One region of the Rossellomorea sp. QJM3NY_18 genome, then DNA from elsewhere that is predicted to be linked to it. Evidence: predicted binding sites of a transcription regulator. Region 1 holds the regulator's gene; each other region holds the start of a gene.
The links. Region 1 encodes LexA, which represses DNA repair genes until DNA is damaged. Its sites were predicted from a motif close to CGAACATATGTTCG; they were not measured.

Region 1 (10,753 bases):
TCTCAAGCGATGAGGCTTTTATTGGAGAATTGTTACGATCGACATGATCTCTTAACCATCCGTAGCAATGACCTGGTCTTTACCAAAACGGCGTCCGATAACCATACTTAGTATATCGAAAAACAAAAATGCATTCACTTGTGAATGCATTTTTATTATTAAACATGGGCCCGTAAACTTCTATTCGGTAACCTCCATTTATATAGGTAGGAGAGCACACGTAAAGCTGTCGTAATGATGAAAAGGGAGTATAGCTCTAACGCTGAATTCACTATACCAAGTCCGATCGCCGCTCCACATAAAACTGCCCATACCGCATAAATTTCCGACCGTAGGACTAAAGGTTTCCGGCCAGCCAGAAGGTCACGGATAATTCCGCCACCACTACCGGTTAAAACGGCAGCCACGATGATCGCACTGATGGGGTGGTTCATTTCAGAAGCATATAACGCCCCCTGAATCGCAAAAGCCGATAGACCGATCGCGTCAAAGAAATTCCCCCACTTCCTCCAATGTTTCAAAAGATTATTCGGGAACAGAAAGACTGCTGTAATGGAGAGAAGGGCAATCTGAAACAACATTCCCTGCTCCCATAAAGCGGAAACGGGTACACCGATCAGTAAATTCCGGATGGCGCCTCCTCCAAATGCAGTGACAATTCCTAATATATAAACACCGAGGATATCATATTCCTCTTCCATGGCAATGATAGCTCCTGAAATAGCAAAAGCAATGGTACCGATGATACTCAGTACTTCCCACGTCATACACATTCCTCCTCACCCTATTACAATATGCTACATGCCATTATGTAGAATCTTGAAGTAGTGTTATGTCATAATCAAACATACTGATTTTAACACGTATGTGCTTATTTGCAACCATTTTTCATTGCTTTTTACATAGAGTTTACGATGTGGATTTGATATGATGGGAAATAGAATGAAACGGAAAGAAAGAAGGTTGTTTTTTGAAGAATGAAAATCTAGAAAAAGTCATTCTGGTGGGATGTCAACTGCACGATGATGACCTGAGTTTTCAGTATAGTTTAACGGAACTTGCAGAGCTGACAGCAACAGCTCAAGGTCAAGTTGCTGCCACTCTTATTCAAAAACGCGACAAGATCCATCCAAGCACGTATATCGGAAAGGGTAAAGTGGAGGAACTGGTCCTGTTGGAAGAGCAGTTTGAAGCGGACATCATCATCTTTAATGATGAACTATCCCCCAGTCAGATTCGCAACTTATCAAGAGAATTAAACGGCAGGGTGATTGACCGTACACAACTGATATTGGACATTTTTGCACAGCGAGCCCGCTCAAGAGAAGGGAAATTACAAGTAGAACTTGCCCAGCTTCAGTACTTGCTGCCAAGACTCATCGGTCAGGGGGCATCCCTCTCAAGACTGGGTGGAGGGATAGGCACCAGGGGGCCCGGTGAAACGAAGCTCGAAAGTGATCGTCGACACATCCATAAAAGGATTGACGATATAAAGAAGCAATTACAAACCATAGTTGATCATAGACAAAGGTACCGGGGGAGAAGAAAGCGGAACAAAGCTTTCCAGATTGCACTCGTCGGATACACAAACGCTGGAAAATCCACGTTGTTCAATCGAATTTCAATGGCTGATTCATATGAAGAAAATCAATTATTTGCGACTTTGGATCCGATGACGAGGAAAATGCCTTTGCCCAGTGGATATTCCACGTTACTCACAGATACCGTAGGGTTCATTCAAGATTTACCGACCACGCTGGTTGCGGCATTTCGATCTACCCTTGAAGAAGTAAAAGAGGCTGACCTCCTTCTTCATGTTGTGGATAGTTCAAATCCTGACTACAGTCAACACGAAAAGACAGTGCAATTCTTATTGAAAGATCTGGAAATGGATGGGCTGCAGCAGCTAACGGTATACAACAAGCGGGATGAAATGGATCCCGATTTTGTTCCCGACAGCGAATCAGAAACCATCCTCATTAGTGCCTTGAACGAAGAGGACAGAGGGAAGCTACTTATTAAGATAGAAGAAATCGTAAAGAATCAAATGATACCTTATCATGTGTTTGTCCCTGTGAATGAAGGGAAAATTCTATCCCAATTAAAGAGTGAAACCATCTTGAGAAAATTGGAATTCCAAGAAGCAAGTCAAGTATATGAAATGACCGGATTTCACCTTGAAGATCATCCGATCGCAGGAAGCATCAAGAAATTTCAAAAGTAGAAAGGAAACAACACTAAATGTTTGAACAATTAGTAAATGGAACGGTATTACAATCACTTGTAACAAAAGTGGAAGCGGATATCAAAGACATACACAAAAAAATCGATGAACGATCTGAAAGCAACCAGTTCAACGTCTTAAGAGCGTTTCAGAAGCACCGGGTAAGCGATTCTCACTTCATCCCGTCCACAGGCTATGGCTATGACGACGCAGGAAGGGACACCCTGGAAAGCATATACGCAGATGTATTTGGCGGGGAAGCAGGGCTTGTGCGGCCTCAGATCATTTCTGGTACCCACGCCATCTCCATCGCTTTGTTCGGTATACTCCGACCGGGAGATGAACTGGTGTACATAACAGGGAAACCTTATGATACATTAGAAGAAATTGTAGGAAGCCGAGGAAAGGGTACAGGTTCACTCAAAGACTTCCATATCCACTATCAGAGCGTTGATTTAGATGAGTCAGGAAAAGTAGATTTCGTAAAGGTGGCCCAGACCATTTCAACAAAGACAAAAATGGTGGGTATCCAGCGATCAAAAGGGTATGCCAACCGGCCATCCTTTACCATTGAAGAAATAAAGGAAATGATTGATTTCATTAAAGAGATTGACCCTGGAATTGTTGTATTTGTAGACAACTGCTACGGGGAATTTGTCGAAGTGCAAGAACCATGTCACGTCGGTGCGGACCTAATGGCCGGCTCCCTTATTAAAAATCCCGGGGGTGGCCTTGCGAAAACAGGTGGATATATCGTCGGAAAGAAAGAATATGTAGAAGCCTGTTCCTTCCGTATGACCTCGCCGGGGATCGGGGCGGAGGCAGGGGCGTCTCTGTACAGTCTTCAAGAAATGTATCAAGGGTTCTTTTTAGCTCCTCACGTGGTGGCGCAATCATTAAAAGGAGCGGTTTTCACTTCGGCTCTGCTGACCGAGATTGGTATGAATACGGATCCTTCACCTCATGCCAGGCGCACGGATTTAATTCAATCGGTACAATTTGATGACAGGGAAAAGATGATCGCTTTCTGTCAGGCAATCCAATCAGCCTCACCGATCAATTCTCACTTCACGCCGTATCCGAACTATATGCCGGGCTATGAGGATGATGTCATCATGGCCGCAGGAACGTTCATTCAGGGAGCGAGCATTGAATTATCGGCGGATGGACCTATAAGACCACCTTATATAGCTTATGTTCAAGGCGGGTTGACATACTCCCATGTGAAAATCGCCGTTTGCTCTGCGGTGGACAACTTAATTGAAAAAGGTTTAATCACCATATAAAAAGGATATAAAAGTAGTAATTGGATAGTCTAAAATAGACTATCCATTTCTTTTGATTACTTATGTAAGAAAAACTCACATTTGATTGACAGAACTCCTGACATTACATATAATGAATTCAAGATGGAAAACAGAAGGAGGAATCAAGATGAGCGGAAGTGAAATTCGTCGAACGATGGCATTATTTCCAATTAGTATTGTCATGCAGCTCACGGACTTAACAGCTCGTCAGATTCGATACTACGAAGAGCATCAACTGATAAACCCGGCACGGACCGAGGGGAATCGCCGGCTCTTTTCCTTGAATGACATTGATAAGTTATTAGAAGTAAAGGATCTGTTAGATCAAGGTATCAACATGGCAGGGATTAAGAAGATCTTTTCTGTATCCGGTCATAATGAAAGCAAAGTCGTATCTGACGTAAGTAATGAAAAGGAAGAAAAAGCAAGACAGGATCTATCTGACGACGAGCTGCGTAAATTACTTCGCAATGAATTGATTCATTCCGGTCGATTCAATCGATCATCTCTGCGTCAAGGAGATATGTCCCGCTTCTTTCATTAAATAAACCCTTTAATAAACTTGAGGAGGAATTACGTAAATGGCAAAGTATACTAAGGAAGATGTTGCAAGATTAGCGAATGAAGAAGGAGTTAAGTTCATTCGACTACAATTCACCGACATTTTAGGGACGATCAAGAACGTAGAAATCCCTCTAAGTCAGCTTGAAAAAGCATTAGATAACAAAATGATGTTCGATGGTTCTTCCATTGAAGGATTCGTCCGTATCGAAGAATCAGATATGTACCTCTTCCCGGATTTAGACACATGGTTAGTTTTCCCGTGGACAGCTGAAAAAGGTAAGGTAGCCCGTCTGATCTGTGATATTTACAATCCGGATGGCACTCCGTTCGAGGGAGACCCCCGTAATAACCTAAAACGCATTTTAGGTGAAATGGAGGAACTTGGGTTTACTGACTTCAATCTTGGGCCAGAGCCGGAATTCTTCCTCTTTAAATTAGATGTAAATGGCGAACCTACGTTAGAATTAAATGATAACGGTGGCTATTTTGACCTAGCCCCTACCGATTTAGGGGAGAACTGCCGTCGTGATATCGCTTTAGAACTTGAAGAGATGGGCTTTGAAATCGAAGCATCTCACCATGAAGTAGCTCCCGGACAACATGAGATCGATTTCAAATACGCCAATGCATTAAGAGCTTGTGATGATATTCAGACATTCAAACTGGTAGTAAAAACGATTGCCCGTAAACACGGTTTGCACGCTACATTCATGCCGAAACCATTATTCGGTGTAAATGGCTCAGGAATGCACTGTAATATGTCCCTTTTCAAAAATGGAGTGAACTCTTTCTTTGACGAAAAAGGTGACTTGCAACTAAGCGATACTGCCCGTCAATTCCTTGCTGGTATCATTAAGCACGCCACTGCATTTACAGCGATTACCAACCCGACTGTAAACTCATATAAGCGCTTAGTTCCAGGATACGAAGCACCTTGCTATGTTGCCTGGTCTGCGCGTAATCGTAGCCCGTTAATCCGTATCCCGGCTTCCCGTGGCCTGAGCACACGCGTTGAAGTCCGCAGTGTCGACCCAGCGGCAAATCCTTACCTTGCAATGGCTGTTTTACTTGCGGCAGGATTAGATGGAATTAAGAATAACCTACCGGCTCCTAAGCCAATTGACCGCAACATCTATGTAATGGACAAAAAAGAGCGTGAAGAAGCAGGTATCGTAGATCTTCCTGCAACATTATATGCAGCTCTTGAAACATTAAAAACAAGTGAAGTAATTGTTAAGTCCCTTGGGGAACACATATTCGAACATTTCGTGGAAGCGAAAGAAATCGAGTGGGATATGTTCCGTACACAAGTACATCCTTGGGAACGTGAACAGTACATTCAAATGTATTAATTACCAGGCACCCTCAACGATATATCGTTGAGGGTTTTTTACACAAAGTTCAGGCTGTATTCATAGGGGGGAAGAAGGGAATCAGGGAAGGAAACGATATCAAAAAAAGCCTGGGGATGGAATGTTTCGACTTCCAACCTCAGGCTTTTTTTCATTATTATGATAACCGGCTGATAATAGTTTCTGGCATGCCCTAAGCATACCGAATGCCACTATCAATGAACTTGACGATACACACCAACCACTTTACCTAAAATGGAGACGTTCCGTAAAATGATTGGTTCCATTGTTGAGTTCTCTGGCTGCAGACGCACATAATCCTTTTCTTTAAAGAAACGTTTGACCGTTGCTTCATCTTCATCGGTCATGGCAACGACGATATCTCCGTTGTTCGCTGTCTGCTGCTGGCGAACAATGACAAAATCCCCATCCAATATGCCGGCTTCGATCATACTGTCACCCATGATTTCAAGCATGAAGACCTGCTCATCCGAAGGGGCCATCCGCTCGGGCAGAGGGAAAAATTCTTCCACATTTTCAACAGCCGTTATCGGTTGACCTGCTGTGACTTTACCGATTAAAGGGACGTTTACTACACGTTGTCGCGGTATCGTATCTTCTTCAAGGTCCAGAATTTCTATCGCTCTCGGTTTAGTCGGATCACGACGGATCAGACCTTTACTTTCAAGCCTCGCTAAATGTCCGTGTACAGTGGAACTGGAAGCAAGACCGACAGCTTCCCCGATTTCACGTACGGAAGGGGGATACCCTTTTTCTCTGACTGCAACTTTAATATATTGTAGTATGTCCTGCTGTCTCTTCGACAATTTTGTCATGTTCACGCACCTCTATTATAGATCTTATGTTCCCATTATAGCATGTCACCACTATTGATACAAACATAAGTTCGAATTTTGTTGACACCAAACGAGTGTTCGTATTACAATGAAAACACAAAACAGAACAAACATTCGTATGGGGGTAATTTTATGTTAACACATATTTGGAATCGATTCTCTTACATTATTATATTATTTGTTTTAGTCCTTTCAGCAGCTTGCTATTTATTAATCAATATGACTGATCAACCTTCCTACCAAAGTATCACAGTAGAGGAGGGTGATACTCTTTGGACTATTGCCAAACAGTATAATGAAGAATATTCTATGACAGTGGAAGATTTTATCGCCTGGGTTGGCGAAGAGAACGAATTGACCTCTTTTGCCATCAAACCTGGTGAATCACTTGTGTTACCTATTGAAAATCCAACAATATCATCTCAATCAGATTTCGAACTGGTCATGAACAAAGAATAGAGGGATAGAAGATGAAAGCAGTCATATACTGCAGGGTAAGTACTAAGAAAAACACACAGGAAACATCATTGGAACGGCAGGAAGAAGAACTGGTTAAATTGGCGAACGAACATCATTATGAAGTAAATGCGGTCATCAGGGATCAGGCGAGCGGATTTGAATTGGACCGTCCAGGTGTTTTGGAACTTTTGGACCTGGTCAGAGATAAATCAATTGAGGCTGTGCTTATCCAGGACGAGACAAGAATCGGCAGGGGAAATGCCAAGATCGCCCTTATTCACTGTCTGTTAAAAGAGGAAGTGAAAATCATCAGTCAGACTCATAGTGGAGAATTACACTTATCCGAATCCGATTCTATGGTCATCAACATTGTCAGTATGGTGGAGGAATATCAACGTAAACTTCATAACCTTAAAATTAAGCGGGGTATGAAGCGGGCTGTGGAAAATGGCTTTCAGCCTCATAAAAATTTAAAAAACAAAGGAAATGTGGAAGGAAGGGAACGCATTGAGGTGCCGGTCGAAGAAATCGTGCGATTAAGGAAAAATGAATTAACCTTCGCTGAGATTGCAGCTACTCTTAGGGGATTTGGATACGATGTATCCAAAGCTACGGTACATAGACGCTTCAAGGAATATATGGTGTCCCTTGATCATGCATAACCCTTGTTTTATACCCTTTATTCTAGTAACATGACGGTAGTGTAATACACTGCTTTTAGAATGTTTTAGAGTTTGCAAACTATGCAATAAAGGAGTTTTTATAGATGCTTTCAAAATCAAAAATGAATAGAATCAACGAACTTGCCAAAAAGTCCAAAAGTAGCGGACTAACTGAGCAGGAAGCGAAAGAACAGACCAAACTTAGAAAAGAATATCTAGAAACGTTCCGTCAATCGATGAAAGGCACAATTGAAAATACAAGAATCTTTGATCCGGAAGGAAATGAAGTAACACCTAAAAAGATCCAAGATATACAGAATAAGAAAAAAATGCATTAATCAAAAAACTTCCAGGCCAATTTTGATAGGTCCTGGAAGTTTTTTGATTCATTTTCCTCCCTTATAGGATTTGAAGGGTTTTTATTTTCAACGATCATAAAGTCATGTTATCATTCAAGATAGTTGTATAAACTATCAAAGAAGATTAATATTAATAAGGTACATTAAAAGGAAGGATGTCTGACATATGTTTGATAAAACAGATCAATTAGCAATTAATACAATTCGTACATTATCAATCGATGCGATTGAAAAAGCAGGTTCCGGGCACCCGGGAATGCCTATGGGGGCAGCTCCAATGGCGTATGCACTTTGGACAAGGTTCATGAATCATAATCCTAAAAATCCAGAATGGTTCAACCGCGACCGTTTTGTCTTATCTGCGGGACACGGTTCGATGCTGTTGTACAGCCTACTCCATCTTTCTGGTTATGATGTTTCAATGGGTGATCTTAAAAATTTCCGCCAATGGGGAAGTAAGACTCCAGGACATCCGGAGTACAAGCATACCTCTGGTGTAGAAGCAACGACTGGCCCGCTCGGACAGGGGATTGCAATGGCAGTTGGTATGGCATTAGCTGAAAGACATCTGGCCACTACATATAACAAAGACCAATATAATATGGTCGATCACTTTACATACTCCATTTGTGGAGATGGGGACTTAATGGAAGGTGTTTCCTCTGAAGCTGCTTCATTGGCTGCACATCTCAAATTAGGACGCCTTGTTGTTCTTTATGATTCCAATGATATTTCACTTGACGGAGAGTTGGATAAGTCATTCTCTGAGAGTGTTAAGGGACGATTTGAATCATACGGATGGCAGTATATTCGTGTTGAGGATGGAAATGATCTTGACGAAATTTCCAAAGCGATTGAAGAAGGTCAAGGGGATACATCCCGCCCGACAATGATTGAAGTTAAGACAGTCATTGGGTACGGAGCTCCGAATAAATCAGGTAAATCTGCTGTTCATGGTGCACCTCTGGGTGAAGATGAAATGAAGCTTACGAAAGAAGCGTACAAGTGGACATTCGATCAGGATTTCCACGTGCCTGATGAGGTATATAGCCGCTTTGAGGAAAAGATCCAACAAGCTGGCTCTGAGAAAGAACAAGATTGGGCCAACCAATTCATTAAATACAAAGAGGAACACCCTGAACTAGCCACTCAATTAGAAGCGGCGATCAAAGGCGAACTCCCTCAAGGATGGGATAAGGACATCCCGGTATATGAAGAAGGAAAAGCATTGGCAAGCCGGGCTTCTTCAGGGGAAGTGTTGAATGCCATTGCTCAAAACCTCCCTTCATTCATCGGTGGTTCCGCTGACTTGGCAGGATCAAACAAAACGATGATTAAAGATGAGAAAGATTTCATGCCTGAATCTTATGAAGGCCGCAATATCTGGTTCGGAGTCCGGGAATTCGGTATGGGTGGTGCCATGAATGGTATGGCACTGCACGGAGGGCTTCATGTATTCGGTGGGACATTCTTTGTATTCAGTGACTATTTAAGACCTGCTATCCGTTTGGCGGCGATAATGGGCTTACCTGTTACGTATGTATTCACACATGATAGTATCGCTGTGGGAGAAGACGGACCTACCCATGAACCTATTGAACAGCTTGCATCCCTGCGTGCAATGCCTAACCTGTCAGTCATTCGACCTGGTGACGGTAATGAAGTGGCTGCCGCCTGGAGATTATCGTTAGAATCTAAAGATCAGCCTACGATGCTGGTTCTATCCCGTCAGGATCTTCCAACGCTTAAAGGTACGGCTGATAAAGCTTATAACGGGGTTAACAAAGGAGCATATGTTGTCTCAGCTTCGGGTAAAGAACAGCCTGATGCCTTGTTGATTGCAACTGGTTCTGAAGTGCATCTTGCGGTAGATGCGCAAAATGCACTTGAAAAAGACGGCATCAGTGTTTCAGTTGTGAGCATGCCATCTTGGGATCGTTTCGAAAAGCAATCAAAAGAATACAAAGAATCCATCCTGCCTAAGAGCGTGAAAAAACGCCTGGCTATCGAAATGGGCTCTCCGATGGGCTGGGATCGCTACGTTGGCGATGAAGGTGACATCCTGGCAATCAATGGTTATGGTGCATCTGCCCCAGGAGCGAAGGTAATGGAAGAATATGGTTTCACTTCTGAAAATGTGGTATCTAGAATCAAAGCTTTACTTCAATAATCGTGAATGGAAAAGGTCGGCTCCTTACACCCTCTAAGGAGTTGGCCTTTTTCTTTTGGGTGAACACAATAGGAGTAAGGGTGGAAGAGATTGGGTATAGAACAAGTAACGTATAAATACTTCGTTCCGTCCCTTAATATTCAGAAGAGATAGAATAGGTTCGACAAAACTAGTGCAGATTTTCAACAATTTATGACAATGACTCCCTTCTAGTTGATTTATACTATATGAAAGAAAGGTAGGAGGGAGTAAAGGTGCGAAATTATCAAATCTATTGGATTGAAGAGTTGTTTGTTCAACACTACTATGGTCGTGAAAGAATGTTCTATCAATTGTTTTCTGATTGGGAAGCGAGTACAGGTGATCTTCACGAAATCGTCTCGAAACAAGTAGATTACATTACGAAACCGATTCCATACCTTCCTACACAAAGACTCCTTCAGCACGAAATCACGAAGGTTAAAGGGGCAGCCTGGATAAACTCCGTGGCGACAATCGAAAAAGAAGAATCAGGCGCGACACTCGTTCTGAATGAAAAGTCAATGTCTTTGAATGCCTGGGGACACGATGAATCTGAATATATCTTTTTTGAAATTTTACGAAGGAATATGGGTCAGTTATTGGCAATGGATATCAAAAATGAACGTTTTGGCTGGTTAAAACCAATAAAACAAAGAAAGTTTATATATTAATATGAAATTTCGACCAAAATATTGTATAATGTTTCAGGGTTTAGTACACTTTTAAAAGGACAACATGAAGGAGGAAGTAAGAGTATGGGAACGACTGGATTACTTAT
Region 2 (10,753 bases), 270 kb from region 1:
TGCAGTGACGACGGTCATCTTTATCAAGATGGTCGGACTCGCATTATCCGAATATCGTAAAGAGGAAGACGTAGAAAGAATTCACTTTGTGGCGGGGATCTCACTCATTGTCGGGGTCGGAGCCATGTTTGTTCCGGCCTCTGCCTTTACGGACATGCCGGTCGTCGTTGCTTCCATTTTGAATAATGGATTGATACTGGGTACGATAACAGCCATCATAGCGGAACAATATATCATCAAAAAGACCAGCAACCAGTAGGGTGCTGGTCTTTTTATCTGTCGAAAAACGAAGTAAACCGTATGCCCATCCCACATTCATCATAAACTAATGGAACAAAGGCATTTTCTTTTACAACATGTTTACCTTTTGTATAATGAGGGTATCCCGTCTATGTTTAGTAAAATTTCTCAGTACATAAAGCAGGTGTAAAAATGATTGAATTCCAAAATGTCACGAAAGTCTACGAGGATGGGACAGAAGCCATAAAGGGTATCAACCTGACTATCCCAAAAGGGAAGCTTGTTGCCTTGATCGGTCCGAGCGGATGCGGGAAAACGACTACGATGAAGATGATCAATAAACTAATCGCTCCATCAGGGGGGACCATTCTGATTGATGGAAGAGACACTTCAGAAACGGATGAAGTGGAGCTCAGGCGGAACATCGGGTATGTCATTCAGCGGATCGGACTTCTCCCTCATATGACGATTGAAGAAAACATCAGCCTCATCCCACGTTTAAAGGGATGGAAGAAGGAAAAATATGAGGGACGCGTCGATGAGCTCCTCAATCTGGTAGGACTGGAACCGGACGTATACAAGAAAAGGTATCCCCTCGAATTGAGCGGAGGACAACAGCAGCGGGTCGGGGTGATACGCGCCCTTGCAGCGGAACCACCGATCATTCTGATGGATGAACCATTCAGCGCCCTGGACCCGATTAGCAGGGAACAACTTCAGGATGAGCTGAAAAGCATCCAAAATTCGATACATAAGACCATTGTGTTTGTCACTCATGACATTGATGAAGCGTTAAAAATCGCAGATGTGATTGCTGTCATGCGCAATGGTAAAATCGAACAGATTGCAGCCCCTGCTGACCTTCTATCAGAACCAGCCAATGGATTTGTCCGTGCCTTCATCGGTGAAAACCGATTGAACGTTCATAGGCGGCACAAGCAGGTATCAGACATCATGAGAGACGATGAAACCAATTTTCACAACCTGCTTGAGGAACCGGAATACTCCTTGATCCCATTTGATGCATCCATCCACGTGGCGGCGAGCATGCTCCTGTCATCCGGTAAACCTTATCTTATGGTGACAAAAGACGACAGGAAGATCGGGATCGTCACATCAAGTGATATTCTTAAAACTGTGGCCTCAGAAGGAAATAAGGAGGCGGGTTCTGTATGAATGCATTTTCCATCCTGTTCGTCCAAACCATATCAAACCGGTCCGATGCCATATTAACAGGATTATTTGAACATCTTTATTTATCTTTTGTATCCATTTTCATTGCGATTGCGATTTCCCTGCCATTAGGTATATACATATCACGAAAAAAGCAATCGGCCGAATTTTTCATCGGGATCACTGCCGTCTTTCAAACGATACCAAGTCTGGCCCTATTCGGATTTCTTATTCCCCTTTTGGGTACAGGCAGCATTACGGCTATCATTGCCCTGACGGTATACGCACTTCTTCCGATCCTAAGGAACACTTACACAGGTATAATCGGAGTGGATGAAGGCGTTATCGAAGCGGGAAGGGGCATGGGGATGACCAACTCACAGCTATTATTCAAAGTGGAGCTTCCGCTGGCCCTGCCGTTCATCATGGCGGGGATACGGACCGCTACAGTGCTGACAGTAGGTGTGGCCACACTTGCCACCTTTGTTGGAGCGGGAGGACTTGGTGATCTCATCTACCGGGGACTATCCACATGGAATAATGCCCTGGTCCTTGCCGGGGCCATTCCCGCAGCACTACTCGCATTAAGTTTTGATTTCTTATTAAAGATCCTGGAGAAACTGACCACACCTAAAGGGCTGAAAGCAAGAAAATAAAAGCAAAATCCAAAGGAGAGTAAGAATGAAAAAGAAATTACAAGGTTTTATCATACTCACTGTATTATCCCTCCTGATCGCAGGTTGCGGAAATGGCGGGGATAAAGATACCATCACCGTTTCAGGAAAGATGTGGACGGAGCAATTCATCCTTACACAAATGATGGCTGAACTTCTAAAAGAAAAGACAGACCTTGATGTAAAAGTCGAGGAAGGATTGGGGGAAGTCTCCATCCTCACACCCGCTCTTGAAAAAGGCGACATCGATGTCTATGTAGAATATACAGGTACAGGCCTTGAAGCGGTCTTGAAAGAACAAGCTAAAGAAGGCGCTTCAGCAGATGAAATCCTTTCACAAGTGCGTAAAGGCTATGAGAAAAAGTTCGATGTCACCTGGTTGAAGCCACTTGGCTTTGAAAATACGTATACGCTTGCCTATACCCAGGATCAGGACTTTGATGCAAAGACTTTCTCAGACATTGTGCCACTATCCAAAGACTTGAGCTTCGGTGCACCCCACCAATTCTATGAACGGGAAGGGGACGGATATGATGCCTTCAGTGAAGCTTATGGATTCAAATTCAAAGACCAGAAAAGCTTTGACCCGAATATTATGTATGAAGCGGTTAAGAACGGGGATGTAGATATTATTCCTGCTTTTACAACAGATGGACGGATCCAGCGTTACAATTTGAAAACGACAAAGGATGACAAGGGATTCTTCCCACCATACGATGCTGCACCGGTCATTCGTCAAGAAGTAGTGAAAGAGCATCCTGAAGTAAAGAAAGTGTTGAATGAATTAGCAGGCAAAATCTCGGAAGAAGAAATGAGCGAATTGAATGCTAAAGTCGATATGGATAAAGAAGATCCCAAAGATGTCGCACGTGAATTCCTTATATCTAAAGGGTTGATCAAAAAGTAAGTATGGGAGGGAGTGTCAACGGGAAGGAGGGCAGCGGAATGCAAGAACGCTCCCTGACTTTTCTTTTGATACTTCCTTTCATTTAGATAATTTTATGAAATTTTGAAAAATTAAAGGGAAATATGGTATAAAAGAAGAATAGGACTTAAGAAACAGTTCAAGACTTTATCCGAGGATCATTGAAGGAGTGGTAAACAACAATGGAAAATCCATCACGACAAGAAATCGGAAATATTCTAAAACAATCTAAACGTATTGCAGTGATTGGTTTAAGTGATAATCCTGAACGTACATCCTATATGGTATCTAAGGCTATGCAGGATCAGGGATATGAGATCATCCCTGTAAACCCTACCATCGAGTCGGCTTTAGGGGTAAAGGCTGTATCCTCCCTGCAGGAGATAGAGGGACCAGTTGATATCGTCAATGTATTTCGCCGCTCAGAATTTTTACCTCAGATTGCGGAAGAATTTGATCAAATCGATTCAAACGTATTTTGGGCGCAGCTTGGTGTAATGAATGAAGAGGCTTATCGCTTTTTAAAGGAACGTGGGTATACAGTTATTATGGATCGCTGTATTAAGGTTGAACATGCTTTAACCAAATAATTCTCACTCGTAACAAGCGGCTCTGACCGCTTGTTTTTTTCGTCCAGACCTCACGTTGACAATTGGAATAATCCTGGGGACAAAAGGGCATATTTTAAGAGGTTCACGGAAATTCCATTTGCGAAAATCAAATAAAACGCTACAATAAGCAATAGTGGTTTACCTTAAAGAATGCTCAAAACAGGTAAACGAACAGATGTTCTTGTGTTATAGTTAATAGAGACATAACCGATAATAGTTTACAAAACCACGCTAATACGGTTAGAGAAGTTTTGAAAGGGGAATGTTCGTGGCCAACCAGAATAAGACCATGGATTACAATGATGATGCCATACAAGTATTAGAAGGCTTAGAAGCCGTCCGTAAGAGACCTGGTATGTATATAGGCTCTACCGATTCAAGAGGTTTGCATCATTTAGTATACGAAATAGTCGATAACTCAGTTGATGAAGCATTAGCAGGCTTCGGGAATGAGATTATCGTTACGATACATAAAGACAATAGTATCTCAGTTCAGGACAAAGGCCGGGGGATGCCAACAGGAATGCATAAAATGGGGAAGCCGACTCCCGAGGTCATCTTGACCGTACTTCATGCTGGAGGGAAATTTGGCCAGGGCGGCTATAAAACAAGCGGCGGACTCCATGGTGTAGGGGCGTCTGTTGTAAACGCCCTCTCTGAATGGCTTATCGTCACAATTGAACGGGATGGCATGAAATATGAACAACGTTTCACGAATGGTGGTAAGCCCGATACCACCTTGGAGAAGATTGGGAAAACAAAAAAATCCGGAACGTGTATCCATTTCAAACCCGATCCTGAGATCTTCAGTAATATCACCTATAATTATGAAACTATTTGTGAGCGTCTTAGAGAATCTGCATTCCTGCTTAAAGGGTTAAAGATTGAAATCATCGATGAACGTCATGATCAGAAAGAAGTCTTTCATTTCGAAAGCGGTATCCAGGCATTTGTTCAATATCTGAATGAAGAAAAAGACGTTCTTCATAACGTAGCCTTCTTTGAAGGAGAGCATCATACCATTGAAGTTGAATTTTCTTTTCAATTCAATGATGGATTCTCAGAAAACATATTATCCTTCGTAAATAATGTACGTACAAAAGACGGCGGAACACATGAAGCCGGAGCGAAGACGGCGATGACCCGAGTCTTTAATGAGTACGCCCGTAAAGCGGGGATTCTAAAAGACAGGGATAAAAACCTTGAAGGGACTGATATTCGTGAAGGACTGGCGAGTATCGTTTCTGTACGTATACCAGAACATCTTCTTCAATTCGAAGGGCAAACAAAAGGGAAACTCGGGACAAGCGAAGCACGATCAGCCGTTGATGCTGTCGTATCAGAACATCTTCTCTATTTCTTAGAAGAAAATCCTGATACGAGTTCCCTTCTTATCAAGAAATCCATTAAAGCGGCCCAGGCCCGTGAAGCCGCACGTAAAGCAAGAGAAGATGCACGTAATGGAAAGAAGCGTAAGCGTTCTGAAACCGTTCTATCCGGTAAATTAACACCGGCTCAATCAAGAAACCCTCAGCGTAACGAGCTTTATCTGGTGGAAGGAGATTCAGCAGGAGGTTCTGCGAAGCAAGGACGTGACCGAAAATTCCAGGCGATTCTTCCACTTCGGGGAAAAGTCATCAATACGGAAAAAGCCAAACTTCAGGACATCTTCAAAAACGAAGAAATCAATACGATCATTCATGCCATAGGCGGCGGAGTCGGTCCTGAATTCAATGTGGACGACATCAATTATGACAAAATTGTCATCATGACTGATGCTGACACGGATGGAGCCCATATCCAGGTTCTCTTACTGACATTCTTTTACCGATATATGAAACCCTTGTTAGAAGCGGGAAAGGTGTATATTGCACTTCCACCACTGTACAAAGTCAGCAAGGGGACTGGAAAGAAGCAGAAACTTGAATATGCATGGACCGATGATGAGCTTCAAGGGGCCATCTCCAAAGTGGGGAAAGGATATATGATTCAGCGTTACAAAGGTCTTGGAGAGATGAACGCCGATCAACTGTGGGAGACGACGATGGATCCTGAAACACGCGCATTGATCCGGGTACGCATTGATGACGCTGCACGAGCCGAACGCCGGGTGACCACACTTATGGGTGACAAAGTAGAACCGCGGCGTAAATGGATTGAAAGCAATGTAGCCTTTGGATTAGAAGAAGACGGAAGCATTCTCGAAAACGAAAACATTACGTTGCCAGAGGAGGGGTAATAGATGACAACTGTAGAACGATATCAGGATTTACCTCTGGAAGAGGTGCTTGGTGACCGATTTGGACGTTATAGTAAATACATCATCCAGGAGCGGGCATTACCGGATGCACGTGATGGTTTGAAACCTGTACAACGGCGTATTCTATACGCCATGTATGTGGATGGCAACACTCAGGAAAAAGGATTCCGGAAATCGGCAAAAACCGTCGGTAATGTCATTGGTAATTATCATCCCCATGGTGATACATCTGTGTATGATGCCATGGTACGTATGAGTCAAACGTGGAAGGTCCGCAACTACCTGGTTGAAATGCACGGTAACAACGGAAGCGTCGACGGAGATCCGCCTGCTGCCATGCGTTACACCGAAGCCCGTCTTTCTGCGATATCCATGGAACTTCTTCGTGATATCGATAAAAAAACCGTGGAGTTTGTTCCGAACTTCGATGACACATCAAGTGAACCGACTGTATTGCCGTCACGATTCCCGAACTTACTCGTCAACGGCTCCACCGGTATTTCGGCAGGTTATGCAACCGATATCCCTCCACATCACCTCGGTGAAGTGATTGATGCAGCGATCATGCGGATGGACAAGCCGGACAGTACAGTCGATGACCTCATGACGGTCTTAAATGGCCCTGACTTCCCGACAGGAGGCATCATCCAAGGGGTGGATGGCATCCGGAAAGCCTACGAAACCGGAAAAGGAAAGATTGTCGTAAGAGGGAAAGCAGATATTGAAAACATCCGTGGAAGCAAACAACAGATTGTCATTACGGAAATCCCTTATGAAATCAATAAAGCAAACCTCGTCAAAAAAATGGATGAATTCCGCGTGGACCGGAAAGTGGAGGGGATTGCAGAAGTTCGGGATGAAACGGATCGCGATGGGATGCGCATCGTCATTGAACTGAAGAAAGATGCGGATGCATCAGGCGTCTTAAACTATCTCTATAAAAACAGTGATCTTCAAATCACCTATAACTTCAATATGGTTGCCATACATAAAAGACGTCCAAAATTGATGGGACTTCGTGAACTGCTGGATGCATACATACAGCACCAAAAGGAAGTGGTGACCAACCGAACCAGGCATGATCTAAATAAAGCAAAGGACCGTCAGCATATCGTTGAAGGTCTTATGAAAGCATTGTCTATATTAGATCAGGTAATTGCAACCATCCGTGCTTCGAAGGATAAACGTGATGCAAAGGATAACTTAATTCAGAAGTTCCAGTTTACGGAAGCACAGTCTGAAGCGATTGTCAGCTTGCAGCTTTATCGTTTGACGAATACGGACATTACTGCCCTACAGGCAGAAGCGGAAGAATTGGCGAAAACGATTGAAGAACTTACAGCTATACTGGAAAGTGAAAGCAAACTTTATAGTGTAATCAAAAAAGAACTAAAAGCAATCAAAAAGCAATTTGCTGACGCGAGACGTACTCAAATCGAGGAAAAGATCGAAGAAATCAAAATCAACCTGGAAGTCCTGATCGCCAGTGAAGATGTTATGGTCACCGTGACCCGTGACGGGTATATGAAACGAACCAGCCTTCGTTCATATTCTGCATCAAATGGTCAGGATCTTGCCATGAAAGAAACAGACAGGCTCCTGGGACAATTTGAAATGAATACAACAGATGTACTCCTTGTATTTACAAACAAAGGGAACTATATTTATTGTCCTGTCCACGAGCTTCCTGATATCAGGTGGAAGGATCTTGGTCAGCATGTAGGGAATATTGTCCCAATCGACCGGGATGAACAGGTTCTCAAAGCGATTCCGATTAAAGAATTTAATCCGTCCCACTACTTACTGTTTGTCACAAAGAACGGTATGATTAAGAGGACCGAGCTGCCTCAATTCAAAGCACAACGCTATTCCCGTCCACTTGTAGGAATCAACCTTAAAGGTGACGATGAGCTTGTGGATGTCCATATTACAGATGGATCGAATGATGTTTTCATTGCCACACACTTAAGCTACGGCCTATGGTTCGCAGAAGAAGATGTGAACATCGTCGGACCAAGGGCGGCGGGAGTGAAAGGGGTAAACCTTAAGGAAGACGACTTTGTCGTATCCGGTAAGATGATAAGAGACTCAGCGAAAAACTTCATTTTCCTTGCTACTCAGCGTGGAGCCGTGAAGAAAATGAAACTGGCTGAATTTGAAAAAACGTCACGCGCTAAACGTGGAGTCATCATGCTCCGGGAATTGAAATCCAATCCTCATCGAGTGATGAGCATAGAAGTAGTAAAAGATACGGATAAAGTAGGACTGTTAACAACTAAAGGGAAAATAGAAGAGGTAAATGTCTCAGACCTTAGACCAAATGATCGCTATTCAAATGGTTCATTTGTGATTGACGAAGGGGAGAGCGGTTCTGTCTGTGATACCTGGGCAGAATCCCGGACACCCGAAGGAATAGAATAGAAATTTTCAAAACGACCAGAAACATTTCTGGTCGTTTTTTCCATTATAGAGGTACGAAAGTATGGAAAATGTATATTCATTCATCATTGTAGGACAATACCGGAAGTTGATTGTACTACAATTCATATTCTTTCACCAATATGAATTTATCTATTGAAGGAAAATCATTTTTTTGATAGATTAAAACAGTGTCTGATTGGGTAAACATACATAGGTTCATACATTATTTGTAAAAAACTAAACAACTTGGGGGTACATTTATGGAGTTATTAACAAGTATCGTAGGCACCTTGAATGATTATATGTGGTCATATATTCTGATCGTGTCATTAATCGGACTGGGATTATACTTCTCAATACGAACAAGATTCGCACAGTTCCGTTATTTAGGAGAAATGGGAAGACTATTAACTGATAAAACGACCATTTCTTCAGAAGGAAAACGGGGGATTTCTTCTTTCCAGGCCTTCACGATCAGTACGGCTTCACGTGTCGGTACCGGTAACCTTGCCGGTGTGGCAACAGCGATCGCAGGCGGAGGGCCTGGAGCTGTGTTCTGGATGTGGCTCATCGCCTTACTGGGTGGAGCAACCAGTTTTGTGGAAAGTACACTCGCTCAAATCTACAAAGTGAAAGACGGAAAGGACGGTTATCGGGGTGGTCCTGCTTACTACATGGAAAAAGGATTAAATGCCCGTTGGATGGGGATTCTATTTGCCGTCATCATCACATTCTGTTTTGGTCTTGTATTTAACTCGGTCCAATCCAATACAATTTCACTTGCTATGGAAGAAGCCTATTCATTCGACCGTATGACAGTCGGTATCATTCTGGCAGTGCTAACTGCACTCGTAATCTTCGGCGGAGTCAAGCGGATCGCCAGTGTCACTCAACTCGTTGTTCCGATCATGGCCGTCCTTTATCTAATTCTTGCTTTCTATATTCTAGTCACCAATATTACCATGCTTCCAGATATGTTTGTCGTCATCTTTGAGAATGCATTCGGTATTCGGGAAGTAGCAAGCGGCGGTGTCGGTGCAGCCATCATGATGGGAATCAAGCGTGGATTATTCTCGAATGAAGCGGGTATGGGTAGTGCACCTAACGCAGCGGCGTCTGCCGGGGTCACGCATCCGGTTAAACAAGGTCTCATTCAAACGCTTGGTGTTTTCACCGATACATTGCTCATCTGTACGGCAACTGCCTTCATGATCATCTTATCCGATCAATATACAACCGGAATCGATGGAATTCAACTGACTCAGGCAGCATTGAGCTTCCACGTCGGTGCATGGGCGGATACCTTTGTAGCTGTCGCCATATTCCTGTTCGCTTTCAGTTCAATCATCGGAAACTATTATTACGGGGAAACCAATATCGAATTCATTAAGTACAGTCCGGTCTCCCTATTTATCTATCGAATCGCGGTTCTAGGCATGGTGATATTCGGAGCAGTTGTGAAACTGGATATCGTATGGAGCTTAGCCGATCTATTCATGGGTCTGATGGCCATTATCAACTTGATAGCTATTACGTTACTAGCCAAAATTGCCATTGCTGCATTAAAGGACTATCGAGAGCAAAAAAGACAGGGGAAAGATCCAGTTTTCTACTCTGACTCAATTAATGGGTTAAAAGGAATTGAAAGCTGGGAAGCAAAGCCTGAAACAAGAGAACAACAATAGCATGAATGGACCAGCCTGAAGATGGGCTGGTCTTTTTTCTTTATAGAGAATAAAAAGATGGATAATGATTACATAGAATTACCTTCTCTGGTGAAAATAATAACGAATAATTTTCCACTGAGGAGAGAGAATCATGAGAAAAGAATTACTATTTGCATTCGGTGCTTTTTTTATTATGTCGCTCCATGCCATTGCCGGGAACTATTCCGCTGAACCGACGAAAGAACAACCGGTAAATGAAATGACTGTAACAGTATATAAAAAAGATGTGACCGGTGATGGTAAGAAAGATACGATCACACTCAAGGCGATTCCTTTTTCTCCTGATGCACTGTTTCTCAAGCAAATCTGGGCGGATATCAAAACGTCCAAGGGGAGCGACATCCGGATTGATTATGAGGGCGGCTATGAACCGAAAATTCAATTCGTCGATTTAAATCATGATGGTATTAAGGATATGTTGTATTCATCTGCAACGGGTGGCAGCGGCGGTTTATACAATATGGCTCTCCATACATTGGCCGATAATAAACTCGTTGATATCGGACTGCCTGAGGCCCTTACGATTCAAGCTCAATTTGAAGATCAATATAAGGCATCCATTACATTTGTGGATACAAATCAATCCTATACAGTGGATTTAAGCGATCGGAAAGAGGATTACGAAAGACTGGGGATATATACCGACGGGAATCTAAATGAACCTATGGAATTGATGGTGGGACCGTATGCCTTTTTCGAACCGGTCAAAATCTTTGGGAAAC
Region 3 (10,753 bases), 1.8 Mb from region 1:
TCTCCGTTACGGTTCCAACTGTTGAACGGGGATTGCGGCTCGTCGTTTTTTGATCGATGGAAATCGCCGGTGATAACCCTTCGATGGCGTCGACATCGGGCTTATCCATCTGACCGAGAAATTGACGGGCATAGGCAGAAAGGGATTCAACATATCGTCTCTGTCCCTCTGCATAAATGGTATCAAAGGCAAGGGAAGATTTCCCCGAACCCGATAGTCCGGTTAAAACGACCAGTTTATCCCGTGGGATATTGATATCTATATTTTTTAAATTATGAGCCCTAGCTCCTTGTACGATTATTTGATCCTGCGCCATAACTCGTTCATCCTTCCGCCTTGAGCTCAAGAATGGTATCACGAAGCTGCGCGGCACGTTCGAAGTCCAGTGCCTTGGCCGCTTCCTTCATTTCCACTTCCAGGCTAGCAATAAGTTTTTGTCGCTCCGGTTTAGACATATTCGAAACCTTTGTCTGTTCTCCTTCATAAACCCCTGCTTCTTCAGCGGCATGAGTCGCCTTGATGACATCCCTGATTTCTTTTTGTATGGTCGTCGGGGTCACGCCGTGTTTTTTGTTGTATTCCTGTTGGGTCGTCCGGCGACGTTCGGTTTCATCCAACGCTTTTTGCATGGAGTCGGTGATTTTGTCTGCATACATGATGACTCTTCCGTTACTATTACGGGCTGCACGGCCGATCGTCTGGATCAGGGACCGCTCCGAACGCAGGAAGCCTTCTTTGTCAGCATCCAATATGGTGACAAGCGACACTTCAGGTATGTCCAGACCTTCACGGAGTAAGTTGATTCCTACTAAAACGTCGTATTTTCCCAAACGAAGATCCCTGATGATTTCAATACGCTCCAACGTCTTGATTTCAGAATGGAGGTATTGGACTTTGATTCCGATTTCCTTTAAATAGGCAGAGAGATCCTCTGACATTTTCTTCGTTAGCGTCGTAACGAGAACCCGTTCGTTTTTCTCGATCCGTTCATTGATCTCACCTAATAGATCGTCTATCTGGCCTTCGATCGGACGCACCTCGATGATAGGGTCAAGAAGTCCCGTCGGCCGGATGATCTGCTCGACCATCTCAGGACTATGTTCCAACTCATATGGTCCGGGAGTTGCCGAAACATAGAGAAGCTGCTTGGTTTTCTTCTCGAACTCTTCAAAGCGCAAGGGACGATTGTCCATGGCTGAAGGCAGACGGAATCCATGGTCCACAAGCACTTTTTTACGTGCCTGGTCCCCATTGAACATCCCCCGGATTTGAGGCAACGTTACGTGAGACTCATCGACCACAATCAGAAAGTCATCTGGAAAATAGTCCAGGAGAGTATAGGGAGTCGATCCTGCCGGTCTGAGCGTAAGGTGTCGTGAGTAGTTTTCAATTCCCGAGCAAAAGCCCATTTCCCTCATCATTTCCAGATCATAGCGGGTCCTTTGCTCTAAACGCTGGGCCTCAAGCAATTTATTCTCTTCCTTCATGATGGTCAGCTGCTCTTCAAGCTCTTTTTCAATATTCTTGACTGCGACCTCCAATTTTTCCTGGCGGGTTACGAAGTGGGATGCCGGGAATAATCTCATATGATTACGATCGCCTATGATTTCGCCGGTGAGGGCATCCACTTCACGGATCCGGTCTATTTCATCCCCGAAAAATTCTACACGCATACAGTGTTCATCACGGGAAGCAGGGAAAATTTCCACCACGTCTCCGCGCACACGGAAAGTCCCGCGCTGAAAGTCGATATCATTTCGTTCATATTGGATATCCACGAGCTTACGAAGCAATTGATTCCGTTCGATTTCCATCCCTGTTCTGAGGGAAAGCACGAGCTCACGATACTCTTCCGGATTACCTAAACCGTAAATACAGGACACACTGGCAATGATGATGACATCTTTCCGTTCAAAAAGGGAAGATGTGGCAGAGTGTCTCAGTTTATCGATTTCATCATTGATGCTGGCATCCTTTTCAATGAAGGTATCGGTTTGAGGGACATATGCTTCCGGCTGATAATAATCATAGTAACTTACAAAATATTCAACGGCGTTATCAGGGAAATACTCTTTAAACTCACTATAGAGTTGTCCCGCCAACGTTTTATTATGGGCGATGATGAGAGTCGGCTTTTCAACCTGCTTGATTACATTGGAGACGGTGAAGGTCTTTCCTGTCCCTGTTGCCCCAAGTAATGTTTGATGTCGTTTCCCTTCATTTATACCCTGTACCAGCTTCTCTATGGCAAGGGGCTGGTCACCCTCTGGTTTATATTTAGATTTGAGCTCGAATTGATCTTTCACCGTGAAACCTCCTATAATAAAGGACTGCTACCTTGTATTTACCTACTTATACCCATCTTAAACACTGCACATTCATTTATACACATTCTACCACATTTCCTTCCTTATTAACCAACAATAAGCGAACAAAAGTTCGTTTATTCTTTTTTCAGGGACGGACCTTCAAAATCAGTCCTTTTAACATTGTGGATAACTTTTCGGTTTGAGAAAGAGGAAAGAAAGGATTATACATTCGACAAAGAAAAGAGGATTGACCATCTTCTTTCGACAGTATTCGATCATTTCTATGCACATCCTGTGTATAACTATGTGCATAAGTCGATGTCCTTTGTGGAAAATCCTTAAACTTATTCACAATTCGTCAAATTTCTTGTGAACAATTACCGTGTATTCGATTTCATACTGTGAATAACCATTTGAAATGCTATGTTATTCACATAATTCCTCCTTTATCCACAATTCAACCATTTGTGCCCTCAATCCCTCTTCCAAGAAATATTCATCTAGGCATATATCCAATAATTGATTGACTATTCAGTCTATTTTTCTATAAGCTTCTTTATAGATTCTACTAAAATACATCGAAACAGGAGGAATGTATGAAAAAATCGAAATGGTTGCAAGTCGCAGGTAGTCTTAGTTTAACGGGGTTCTTATTGGGGGCCGCCGTGACACCCTTGTCCCCTTCACTTTCTTCTCAAGGAATTGCACGTGCTGCCACGGTGGATTCATCCGAATTGCAGGAAGCATTCCGACAAGCCGCTCAAGAATTTGGCGTACCCGTCGAAATACTCCTTTCAGTGAGTTATAACATGTCCTTATGGGAGCATCACGATGGCAAGCCAAGCGCTTCGGGGGGCTACGGATTGATGCATCTGACTGAAGTCAGTGTGGATAATTTGGAAGATCCTCGCACCTCGGACAAACCGTTACATATGTTTCTTTCAGGGAAGGAAGACGCTCCCATGCAGGGGGTGACAACTGGTAAGGTAACCGAGCTGACTCTCTCAGATCCGACCCTTCACACATTAACTGAGGCCGCGGACCTGCTTTCCCTTCCACCAGAAAACCTGAAAAAAGATAAAAAGCAAAACATCCGTGGAGCTGCGGCACTACTTGCAAAGTATGCGGATCAGACAATCGGTAAAACTCCGACGGGTCTTGACGATTGGTACGGGGCCGTTGCCAAATACAGTGGTTCTTCTGACGAGACAGGAGCAAGGGATTTTGCCGATCGAGTATATGAAACGATCAACGAAGGAGCGGCGAAACAGACAGAAGATGGCTCTTCCATCCATCTCGCTCCTAAACCAATCACTCCTGATAAAGAAACCATCAACCCTTTGCATTTAAAAACAGACGACGGAGAAAACAAAGCCGACTGTCCGAAAGGCCTTGCCTGCCATTTCGTCCCTGCAGCATACAAGAAAATCAATCATGACGGAACATTCTATGAGTGGTCTTACGGCAACTACGACAAAGCCAATCGTCCACATGATAACCAGGAAATCAAGTACATCGTCCTCCACGATACGGAAATCAGCTATGATCTAACCAAAACCGTTTTTCAGCGGGAAACGACCCAGGCTTCCGCCCACTACGTGATCCGCTCTTCAGATGGCGATATCACTCAAATGATCGATAATAAAGATGTAGCCTGGCATGCGGGCAACTGGTATTTCAATTCCAAAAGTATCGGAATCGAACATGAAGGAATCGCCATTGAAGGGGCAGACTGGTACAACGAGCAGCTGTACCATGCCTCCGCACGTTTAGTAAAGCATCTATCAAGGGAGTACAATATCCCGTTGGACCGCGATCATATCATCGCCCATGATGAAGTGCCGGGTACATCCGCAGCCAGACAGTCCACTATGCACTGGGATCCGGGCCCATTCTGGGATTGGGCTCATTATATGAAGATTTTGGGGGCACCCCTTGAGTCAGGGAAGAAGCAAAAAGACGTATTCCAGATCAATCCGAACTTCAACAAGAACATGCCGGATCTTCAGACACCATCCGGTGAACCCGTTCCAAAGCAACCGGCAAACTTCGTCTACCTGTATAGTGCGCCAAGCTTTGATGCTCCTCTTATCAAAGACGCGGCACTGCCAAATGCCCATCCTTTAGATGCGTCGAATTGGGGAAATAAAGCAGTCACAGGTCAAACATTTTATAAGGCGGAAGACCAAGGGGACTGGACAGCGATCTGGTATGGAGCCCAAAAAGCGTGGTTCTATAATCCAAAAGGAAAAAACACCACAAAAGGTTCAGGGATCGTCATCACCCCGAAAGAAGGGAAAACGGAAATCCCTGTATACGGTCTGGCTTATCCCGAAGCAGAAGCATTTCCTGAAGGCATTCCGGTAAGAGGAATGGATGTACTTCAATATACACTCACACCGGGACAGAAATATGTCGCCACTGAGAAAGTGAAAGGAAGCTATTACAGCGCACCGGTTTATACGTACAATCCGGAGACGACCCACAAGATCGTCTGGGGAGACGACGAATTTTATCTGATTCACCTGAATCACCGTCTTGCCTTCGTAAGAGCTGAAGATGTGGATGTTGTGGAGAATCCCAAACATAAGCACCACCATAAGCGATAAAAAAACAAGGCCGTCCCCAAAGGATGGCCTTGTTTTTTATCGTGCCTATGCACTTCTCTTCGCTTTTTTCATCATCCGGTCACTATACCAGAATCCGGCGGTGAGCGATGCCGCGTCTATGACTATGAGCAACCATGAATCCGTATATCCCTTTGACACCGAAGCCGCTATGAGAGCAACGGTCAGAATCAAGCCGACATAATGATTATATGTCACCCGTGTGAACAGAACGACAAGCAATCCCGGTAAAAATAAGCCTAAAATAATTTTGGACACGTTCAACTCTCCTTGTAAATAAGGGAATAACACATATTCTACCGAAGTTTCCCCTATCTGGAAAGGGGGTTCTTATTCTTCAGCCTCCCGGATCAGTTTCTGTGTCCGTTCTTTCAGCTCATGATGGGGGATGAATTTTTCAGACAGCATATCAGGAAGGATGTATTCGAGGAAGTATTGTACGCATTCCATGTCCTTATATTTTACGATCGTCGTCAGTGCCTCCTGATAAATTTCAATAAACAGCGGTTCAGGATTTCCTTTTTGGATTTCACCGAATGACTCGTATAAAAGGTCGATTTTATCTGCGACGGATAGAATCCTTCCTTCGAGGGTCTCATCCTTCCCCTCTTTAAAACGTTCCCGGTATACTTCCTGGAATTGCGGGGGAAACTCCGTTGTGATGAATTTATTCACCATCTGATCCTCCACCTGGCTGAAGAGCTCCCGTAATTTGCCCGAAGCATATTTCACGGGTGTTTTGATATCACCGGTGAAAAGTTCTGCGTAATCATGATTCAATGCTTTTTCATAGAGTGCTTTCCAATCCAGTTCTTTTCCGTTCTGTTCCTCCACCGTCCCAAGAAACTGGGCGATTTTCGTTACTTTAAAGGAATGGCTTGCCACATTATGTTCGTGGTATTTGAATCGACCCGGACAGCGGATAAGGGTCTCAAGATCTGATAAGCTTTTAAAATAATGATGAATTCCCATGGTATTCTCCTCTCACTGATTATCTTTACTTTATGAAAATAGTATCAAGGAGAGTCGGCCGATGCAACGATTGGTGGCTTATCCTTTTCTACTTCTCTTACTAATATGGTATTTTACGGTGGAATGATACGTGCTGGATTGCTTGTCCACATCTTTTCAGGATAGTAAGGGTGATAAAAAACACCCCCTCAGCATTTGAGAGAGTGTTTGTGACTTTATATGAGGCGTACGGAAACGACGCCGGTGATGTTTTTCATTTTTCGTTTCACGTCGGCGTGTTCATGCTCCGCTAATTTCTGGTCAAGGTCGATCATGGTGTATGCCCACGTATTCTTACTGCGATTGATCATATCGGCGATGTTGACGGCATAACCTGAGAGGACCGTAGCGATTTGTCCCACCATGTTCGGGATGTTCTGATGCATGACCGTCACTCTCATCTTCCCGCTGTACGGAAGCTCGACGTCCGGAAGGTTGACGGCATGCTTGATATTCCCTGTTTCAAGATAGGTTTTCAGCTGCTTGGTGGCCATGATGGCACAGTTTTCTTCCGATTCGACGGTAGATGCACCGAGATGCGGAACAGGTACGACATTTTTCATGGCGAGGACCTTTTTATTCGGAAAGTCCGTCACGTATTTCCGGACGACTCCTGATTCCAGCGCCCCGGCCATGGCATCCTCTTCCACCAGCTCACCCCTTGAAAAGTTCAGGATCGTCATTCCTTTTTTCATTTTCCGGAAGGCCTCTTCGCTTACAAAGCTTGCCGTTTTGTCCGTCAAAGGGATGTGCAACGTGACAAAATCACATTCTGCCCACACTTCTTCTATGTGATGAGCGCGCTTCACATCCTGCGATAAACGCCATGCAGCGTCGACGGAGATAAACGGATCATACGCCACTACATCCATCCCGAGGGCAAGAGCATCGTTGGCGACGAGGACACCGATCGCCCCCAAGCCGACGACCCCGAGCTTCTTCCCTTTGATTTCACTTCCTACGAATTCCTTTTTCTTCGCTTCCACCACACCCGGGACATCTTCTTCCGACTCTTTTAACGAGTTTGTCCAGCCGACGGCAGAATACAGGTTACGGGAGGAAGCAATCAAATTGGCGAGAACCAGCTCCTTGACGGCATTGGCATTGGCACCGGGTGTATTGAAGACGACAATCCCCTTTTCTGTACATAGATCGATGGGGATATTATTGACACCGGCTCCTGCACGGGCGATGGCCTTGACGGATGCGGGGAAATCGTAATCATGAAGGTTCTTCGATCTGACGAGGATTCCATCCGGGTCCCCGTTCCCATTCAGATGATAGTTCAGGTCGTCCTCGATCAGTGATAATCCGCTTTGACTGATGGCGTTGTACGTATTGATTGAAATCATTCTCAACATCCTCCTCGATCAGATTCAAATTTTTTCATGAAATCGACCAGCGACTCCACTCCTTCAAGCGGCATGGCATTGTAAAGACTCGCCCTCATTCCTCCGACGGAACGGTGACCTTTTAAAAATTCAAACCCTTCCGCTTTGGCTCCCTTTAAAAACTCCGCGTCCAGTTCTTCACTGCCCGTCGAAAAAGGAATGTTCATCAGGGAACGATTTTTCTCCGGTACGGGGTTGTGAAATAACGATGATTCATCAATACAGTCGTAAAGAAGAGCGGCTTTTCTCTCATTACGGACCTGCATCCCATCCACCCCGCCGTTCTCCTTCACCCATTCCAATACAAGTTTCAGAACATAAATGGAAAAGGTCGGTGGCGTATTGAAAAGGGAATCATGCTTCACATACGTTTCGTAGTTCAGCATGGTCGGACAGCTTTCCGGTGCCTTTCCGATCAGACTGTCGTGAATAATGGCCACGGTCACCCCGGATGGGCCCAGGTTTTTCTGGGCACCGGCATAAATGAGCCCGAAAGAGGAAACGTCTATTTTCTCAGAAAGGATGTGAGAAGACATGTCGGCGACGAGAGGTATCCCTCCCGTATCGGGATACTCATGGAACCGGGTTCCCTCGATTGTATTATTGGATGTGATATGTACATAGCTTGAGTCCGGTGAAAAATCTTCTGGTCTATAGGCAGGGATCTCAAACTTCCCATCGGGTAACAACCTACGGACCTTCCCTGACTTCTCCGCTTCTTTAATTGCTTTTTTTGACCAGCTGCCCGTCAGAATATAGTCTGCCTCCTGCCCCTCACCCAGGAGATTAAGGGGGATCATGGAGAATTGAAGGGAAGCTCCCCCCTGCAGGAAGATCACTCTATAATCATCGGGAATCGAAAGCAGTTCACGCAATAAGCTTTGTGCTTCCTCTATTATATTTTGGAAAGGGGCTGACCGATGACTCAATTCCATCACAGACATACCCGTCTCCCGATAATTCAATAACTCATCTTGAACCTTCTTCAACACAGGCTCAGGCAACACAGCAGGACCAGCAGAAAAGTTATACACACGCTTCAACAACAGCACCACCAAAAGTTCAGAATTTTTCAACAGTATAATGGCGGGCAAGACTTTCGTCAATATCAGTAACTTACGATGAAAACGCTTAATGAGATTGTTTTTAGCCTCATGCACGGTCATGGATGGATTCTTGCTGGTTTTATAAAAAATCGGCTTCCCCGCCTGCCCTTGTTGGGCCAAGCAGGAAAGCCGATATTCAGCCTGTCAGGATATCTTCTTTCGGATAGCGGATCTTCTCTTTATCCGGACGGGATAGGGAGAAGGCAAGTGTTAAGGGGCCAAGTTTCCCGGCGAACATCACAATAATGATGATCCACTTCCCTGCTATGGAAAGAGATCCCGTTATCCCCATGGACAATCCCACTGTACCGAAGGCGGACACCACTTCAAACACAATGGACAGGAACGACACATCATGTTCCGTCATTTCAAGGAAAAAAAGAGCAGTGAATACGAGTAGCACACTGATCATCGACAGAGCCAGAGCTTTGAAAATATGCGCTTGATCAATCGTGCGCCTGAAGATACGGATATCTTTTTTCTCTTTTAAAAAGGCGATCATACTCAATGAGATGACAACAAAAGTGGTCAGCTTGATTCCTCCGCCTGTGGAAGCACTACCCGCTCCGATGAACATCAATAGGATGGTAAATAGCAGCGTGGAACGCTCCATTCCTCCGTAATCAAGTGAGTTGAATCCCGCCGTGCGGGGTGTGACCGCTTGAAAATAGGAGGCAAATAGTTTATCCGGAAGGGGCAGTTGCGCCAGGGTATTCGGATTATTATACTCCAGGACGAATATCATCATGAAAGCAATGACATTGATGATGAACGTTCCAAGAACCATGATTTTGGTATGCAGGGATAATTGACGGATCGTCTTTGATTTCCACAAATCCACCAACACCGTGAACCCTATCCCCCCTAATATAAATAGGAACGAAATGGTCAGGTTGATAATCGGGCTTCCCACATATCCCATCAGACTGTCGGGAAACAGGGAAAAACCGGCATTGTTAAACGCAGATATTGAATGAAAGATACTGACATACAAGCCACGTTTCCATCCAAACTCCGGCACCCATTCCGTCGCTAATAATAGAACGGCAAAACCCTCAACTATAAATGAAAAAATAAATAAATATTTCACAAGCTTGATGACCCCGCCTACGGAAGTCTGATTCAGTGCCTGTTGAAGGAGTAACCGTTCTTTGAAGCCGATCTTCTTCCCAAGCATCATGAAAATCAAAACCGCGAAGGACATGATGCCGAGTCCACCAATCTGAATCAGACTCATGACGACCACTTCCCCAAACAGGGTGAAAGCCCCTCCCGTATCCACCACGGCAAGACCCGTCACCGTCATGGCGGAGGTCGTCGTGAATAATGCGTCGAGCCAGGAGATCTGTTCAGTGGTGGCAAACGGAAGCTTTAACAGCCCCATTCCGAGTATGATGAAAAATAGAAAGGTCACAACAAGAAGTTGCGGCGGACTTAACCGGATGACCTTTTGCTTCATCCTTATACACCTTCTTTTTCAAATCGATTTATATCCCGATTGTGTCCTATAACGATTAGAATATCCTTTAATTCAACCACCTCATCGGCAGAAGGAGAGACAATGACTTCTTCCCCGCGATGGATAGCGATGATATTACAGCCGAATTTGGCCCGAACGTCGAGATCATTCAGCGTTTTATTCGCTACCTTCTTTGAAGCATAGACCTCTACGATGCTGTGCTCTTTTGACAGTTCGATATAATCGATGATTTTTTCAGACGTGATATGGTGGGCAATCCTTCTTGCCATGTCCCGTTCCGGATGAATGACCTTATCCGCCCCGATCCGATCCAGTACTTTTTGGTGGTAGGAATTCGATGCTTTCACCCACACTTCCTTGACCCCTAATTCCTTGAGAAGGAGCGTGGTGAGGATGCTTGCTTCGATATTATCGCCGAAGGATACGATCACGTGATCGAAGTTCCTTAAACCAAGGGATTTTAAAACCGACTCATCCATGGCGTTGGCCTGCACCGCATGGGTGGCGATGTCGATGTAGTGCTGTACGACATCATGATGAATATCGATGGCCAACACTTCCACATCCAGAGCAGCCAATTCCTGAACCAGATTCCCTCCAAATCTCCCTAAACCTATAACAGCAAACTGCTTTTTCATGATGAAATCCTCCAAAACCTTTTTTATAGCTTAACCAATTACTGCCTGACTTTACTACCATATTAAACAACGCAAAAAGACCACCAGGAACTAAGCCTGTGGTCATCTATTACAGATCACAAGTATCATCCTCTCCCAATACGCTTACGGAGTTAGCTGACGGATTCGGGTCATGGAAGTAGCCCTACCTT

Region 2: parE (DNA topoisomerase IV subunit B) is a predicted target of LexA. The motif match lies at 3,792-3,805, and genes of this name have one in related genera.
Region 3: uvrB (excinuclease ABC subunit UvrB) is a predicted target of LexA. The motif match lies at 2,429-2,442, and genes of this name have one in related genera.

The regions. Positions count from the first base shown of each region.
Region 1 is NZ_CM149659.1:1,963,825-1,974,577, forward strand. It holds gene spoVK (stage V sporulation protein K) at 1-111, shown strand, start outside; gene AC0VXY_RS09985 (trimeric intracellular cation channel family protein) at 159-767, opposite strand; gene hflX (GTPase HflX) at 971-2,224, shown strand; gene AC0VXY_RS09995 (methionine gamma-lyase family protein) at 2,242-3,510, shown strand; gene AC0VXY_RS10000 (MerR family transcriptional regulator) at 3,659-4,075, shown strand; gene glnA (type I glutamate--ammonia ligase) at 4,113-5,447, shown strand; gene lexA (transcriptional repressor LexA) at 5,663-6,283, opposite strand; gene yneA (cell division suppressor protein YneA) at 6,437-6,763, shown strand; gene AC0VXY_RS10020 (YneB family resolvase-like protein) at 6,775-7,425, shown strand; gene AC0VXY_RS10025 (DUF896 domain-containing protein) at 7,530-7,763, shown strand; gene tkt (transketolase) at 7,951-9,954, shown strand; gene sirA (sporulation inhibitor of replication protein SirA) at 10,209-10,646, shown strand; gene AC0VXY_RS10040 (YneF family protein) at 10,731-10,753, shown strand, end outside.
Region 2 is NZ_CM149659.1:2,234,871-2,245,623, forward strand. It holds gene AC0VXY_RS11420 (purine/pyrimidine permease) at 1-259, shown strand, start outside; gene AC0VXY_RS11425 (ABC transporter ATP-binding protein) at 433-1,416, shown strand; gene AC0VXY_RS11430 (ABC transporter permease) at 1,413-2,069, shown strand; gene AC0VXY_RS11435 (ABC transporter substrate-binding protein) at 2,095-2,994, shown strand; gene AC0VXY_RS11440 (CoA-binding protein) at 3,195-3,602, shown strand; gene parE (DNA topoisomerase IV subunit B) at 3,892-5,862, shown strand; gene parC (DNA topoisomerase IV subunit A) at 5,866-8,304, shown strand; gene AC0VXY_RS11455 (alanine/glycine:cation symporter family protein) at 8,565-9,989, shown strand; gene AC0VXY_RS11460 (hypothetical protein) at 10,123-10,753, shown strand, end outside.
Region 3 is NZ_CM149659.1:3,771,230-3,781,982, forward strand. It holds gene uvrA (excinuclease ABC subunit UvrA) at 1-316, opposite strand, end outside; gene uvrB (excinuclease ABC subunit UvrB) at 324-2,306, opposite strand; gene AC0VXY_RS19560 (N-acetylmuramoyl-L-alanine amidase) at 2,906-4,918, shown strand; gene AC0VXY_RS19565 (CsbA family protein) at 4,964-5,194, opposite strand; gene AC0VXY_RS19570 (HD domain-containing protein) at 5,267-5,908, opposite strand; gene AC0VXY_RS19575 (phosphoglycerate dehydrogenase) at 6,124-7,299, opposite strand; gene serC (3-phosphoserine/phosphohydroxythreonine transaminase) at 7,302-8,381, opposite strand; gene AC0VXY_RS19585 (TrkH family potassium uptake protein) at 8,581-9,903, opposite strand; gene AC0VXY_RS19590 (potassium channel family protein) at 9,906-10,562, opposite strand; cyclic di-AMP (ydaO/yuaA leader) riboswitch at 10,688-10,753, opposite strand, start outside.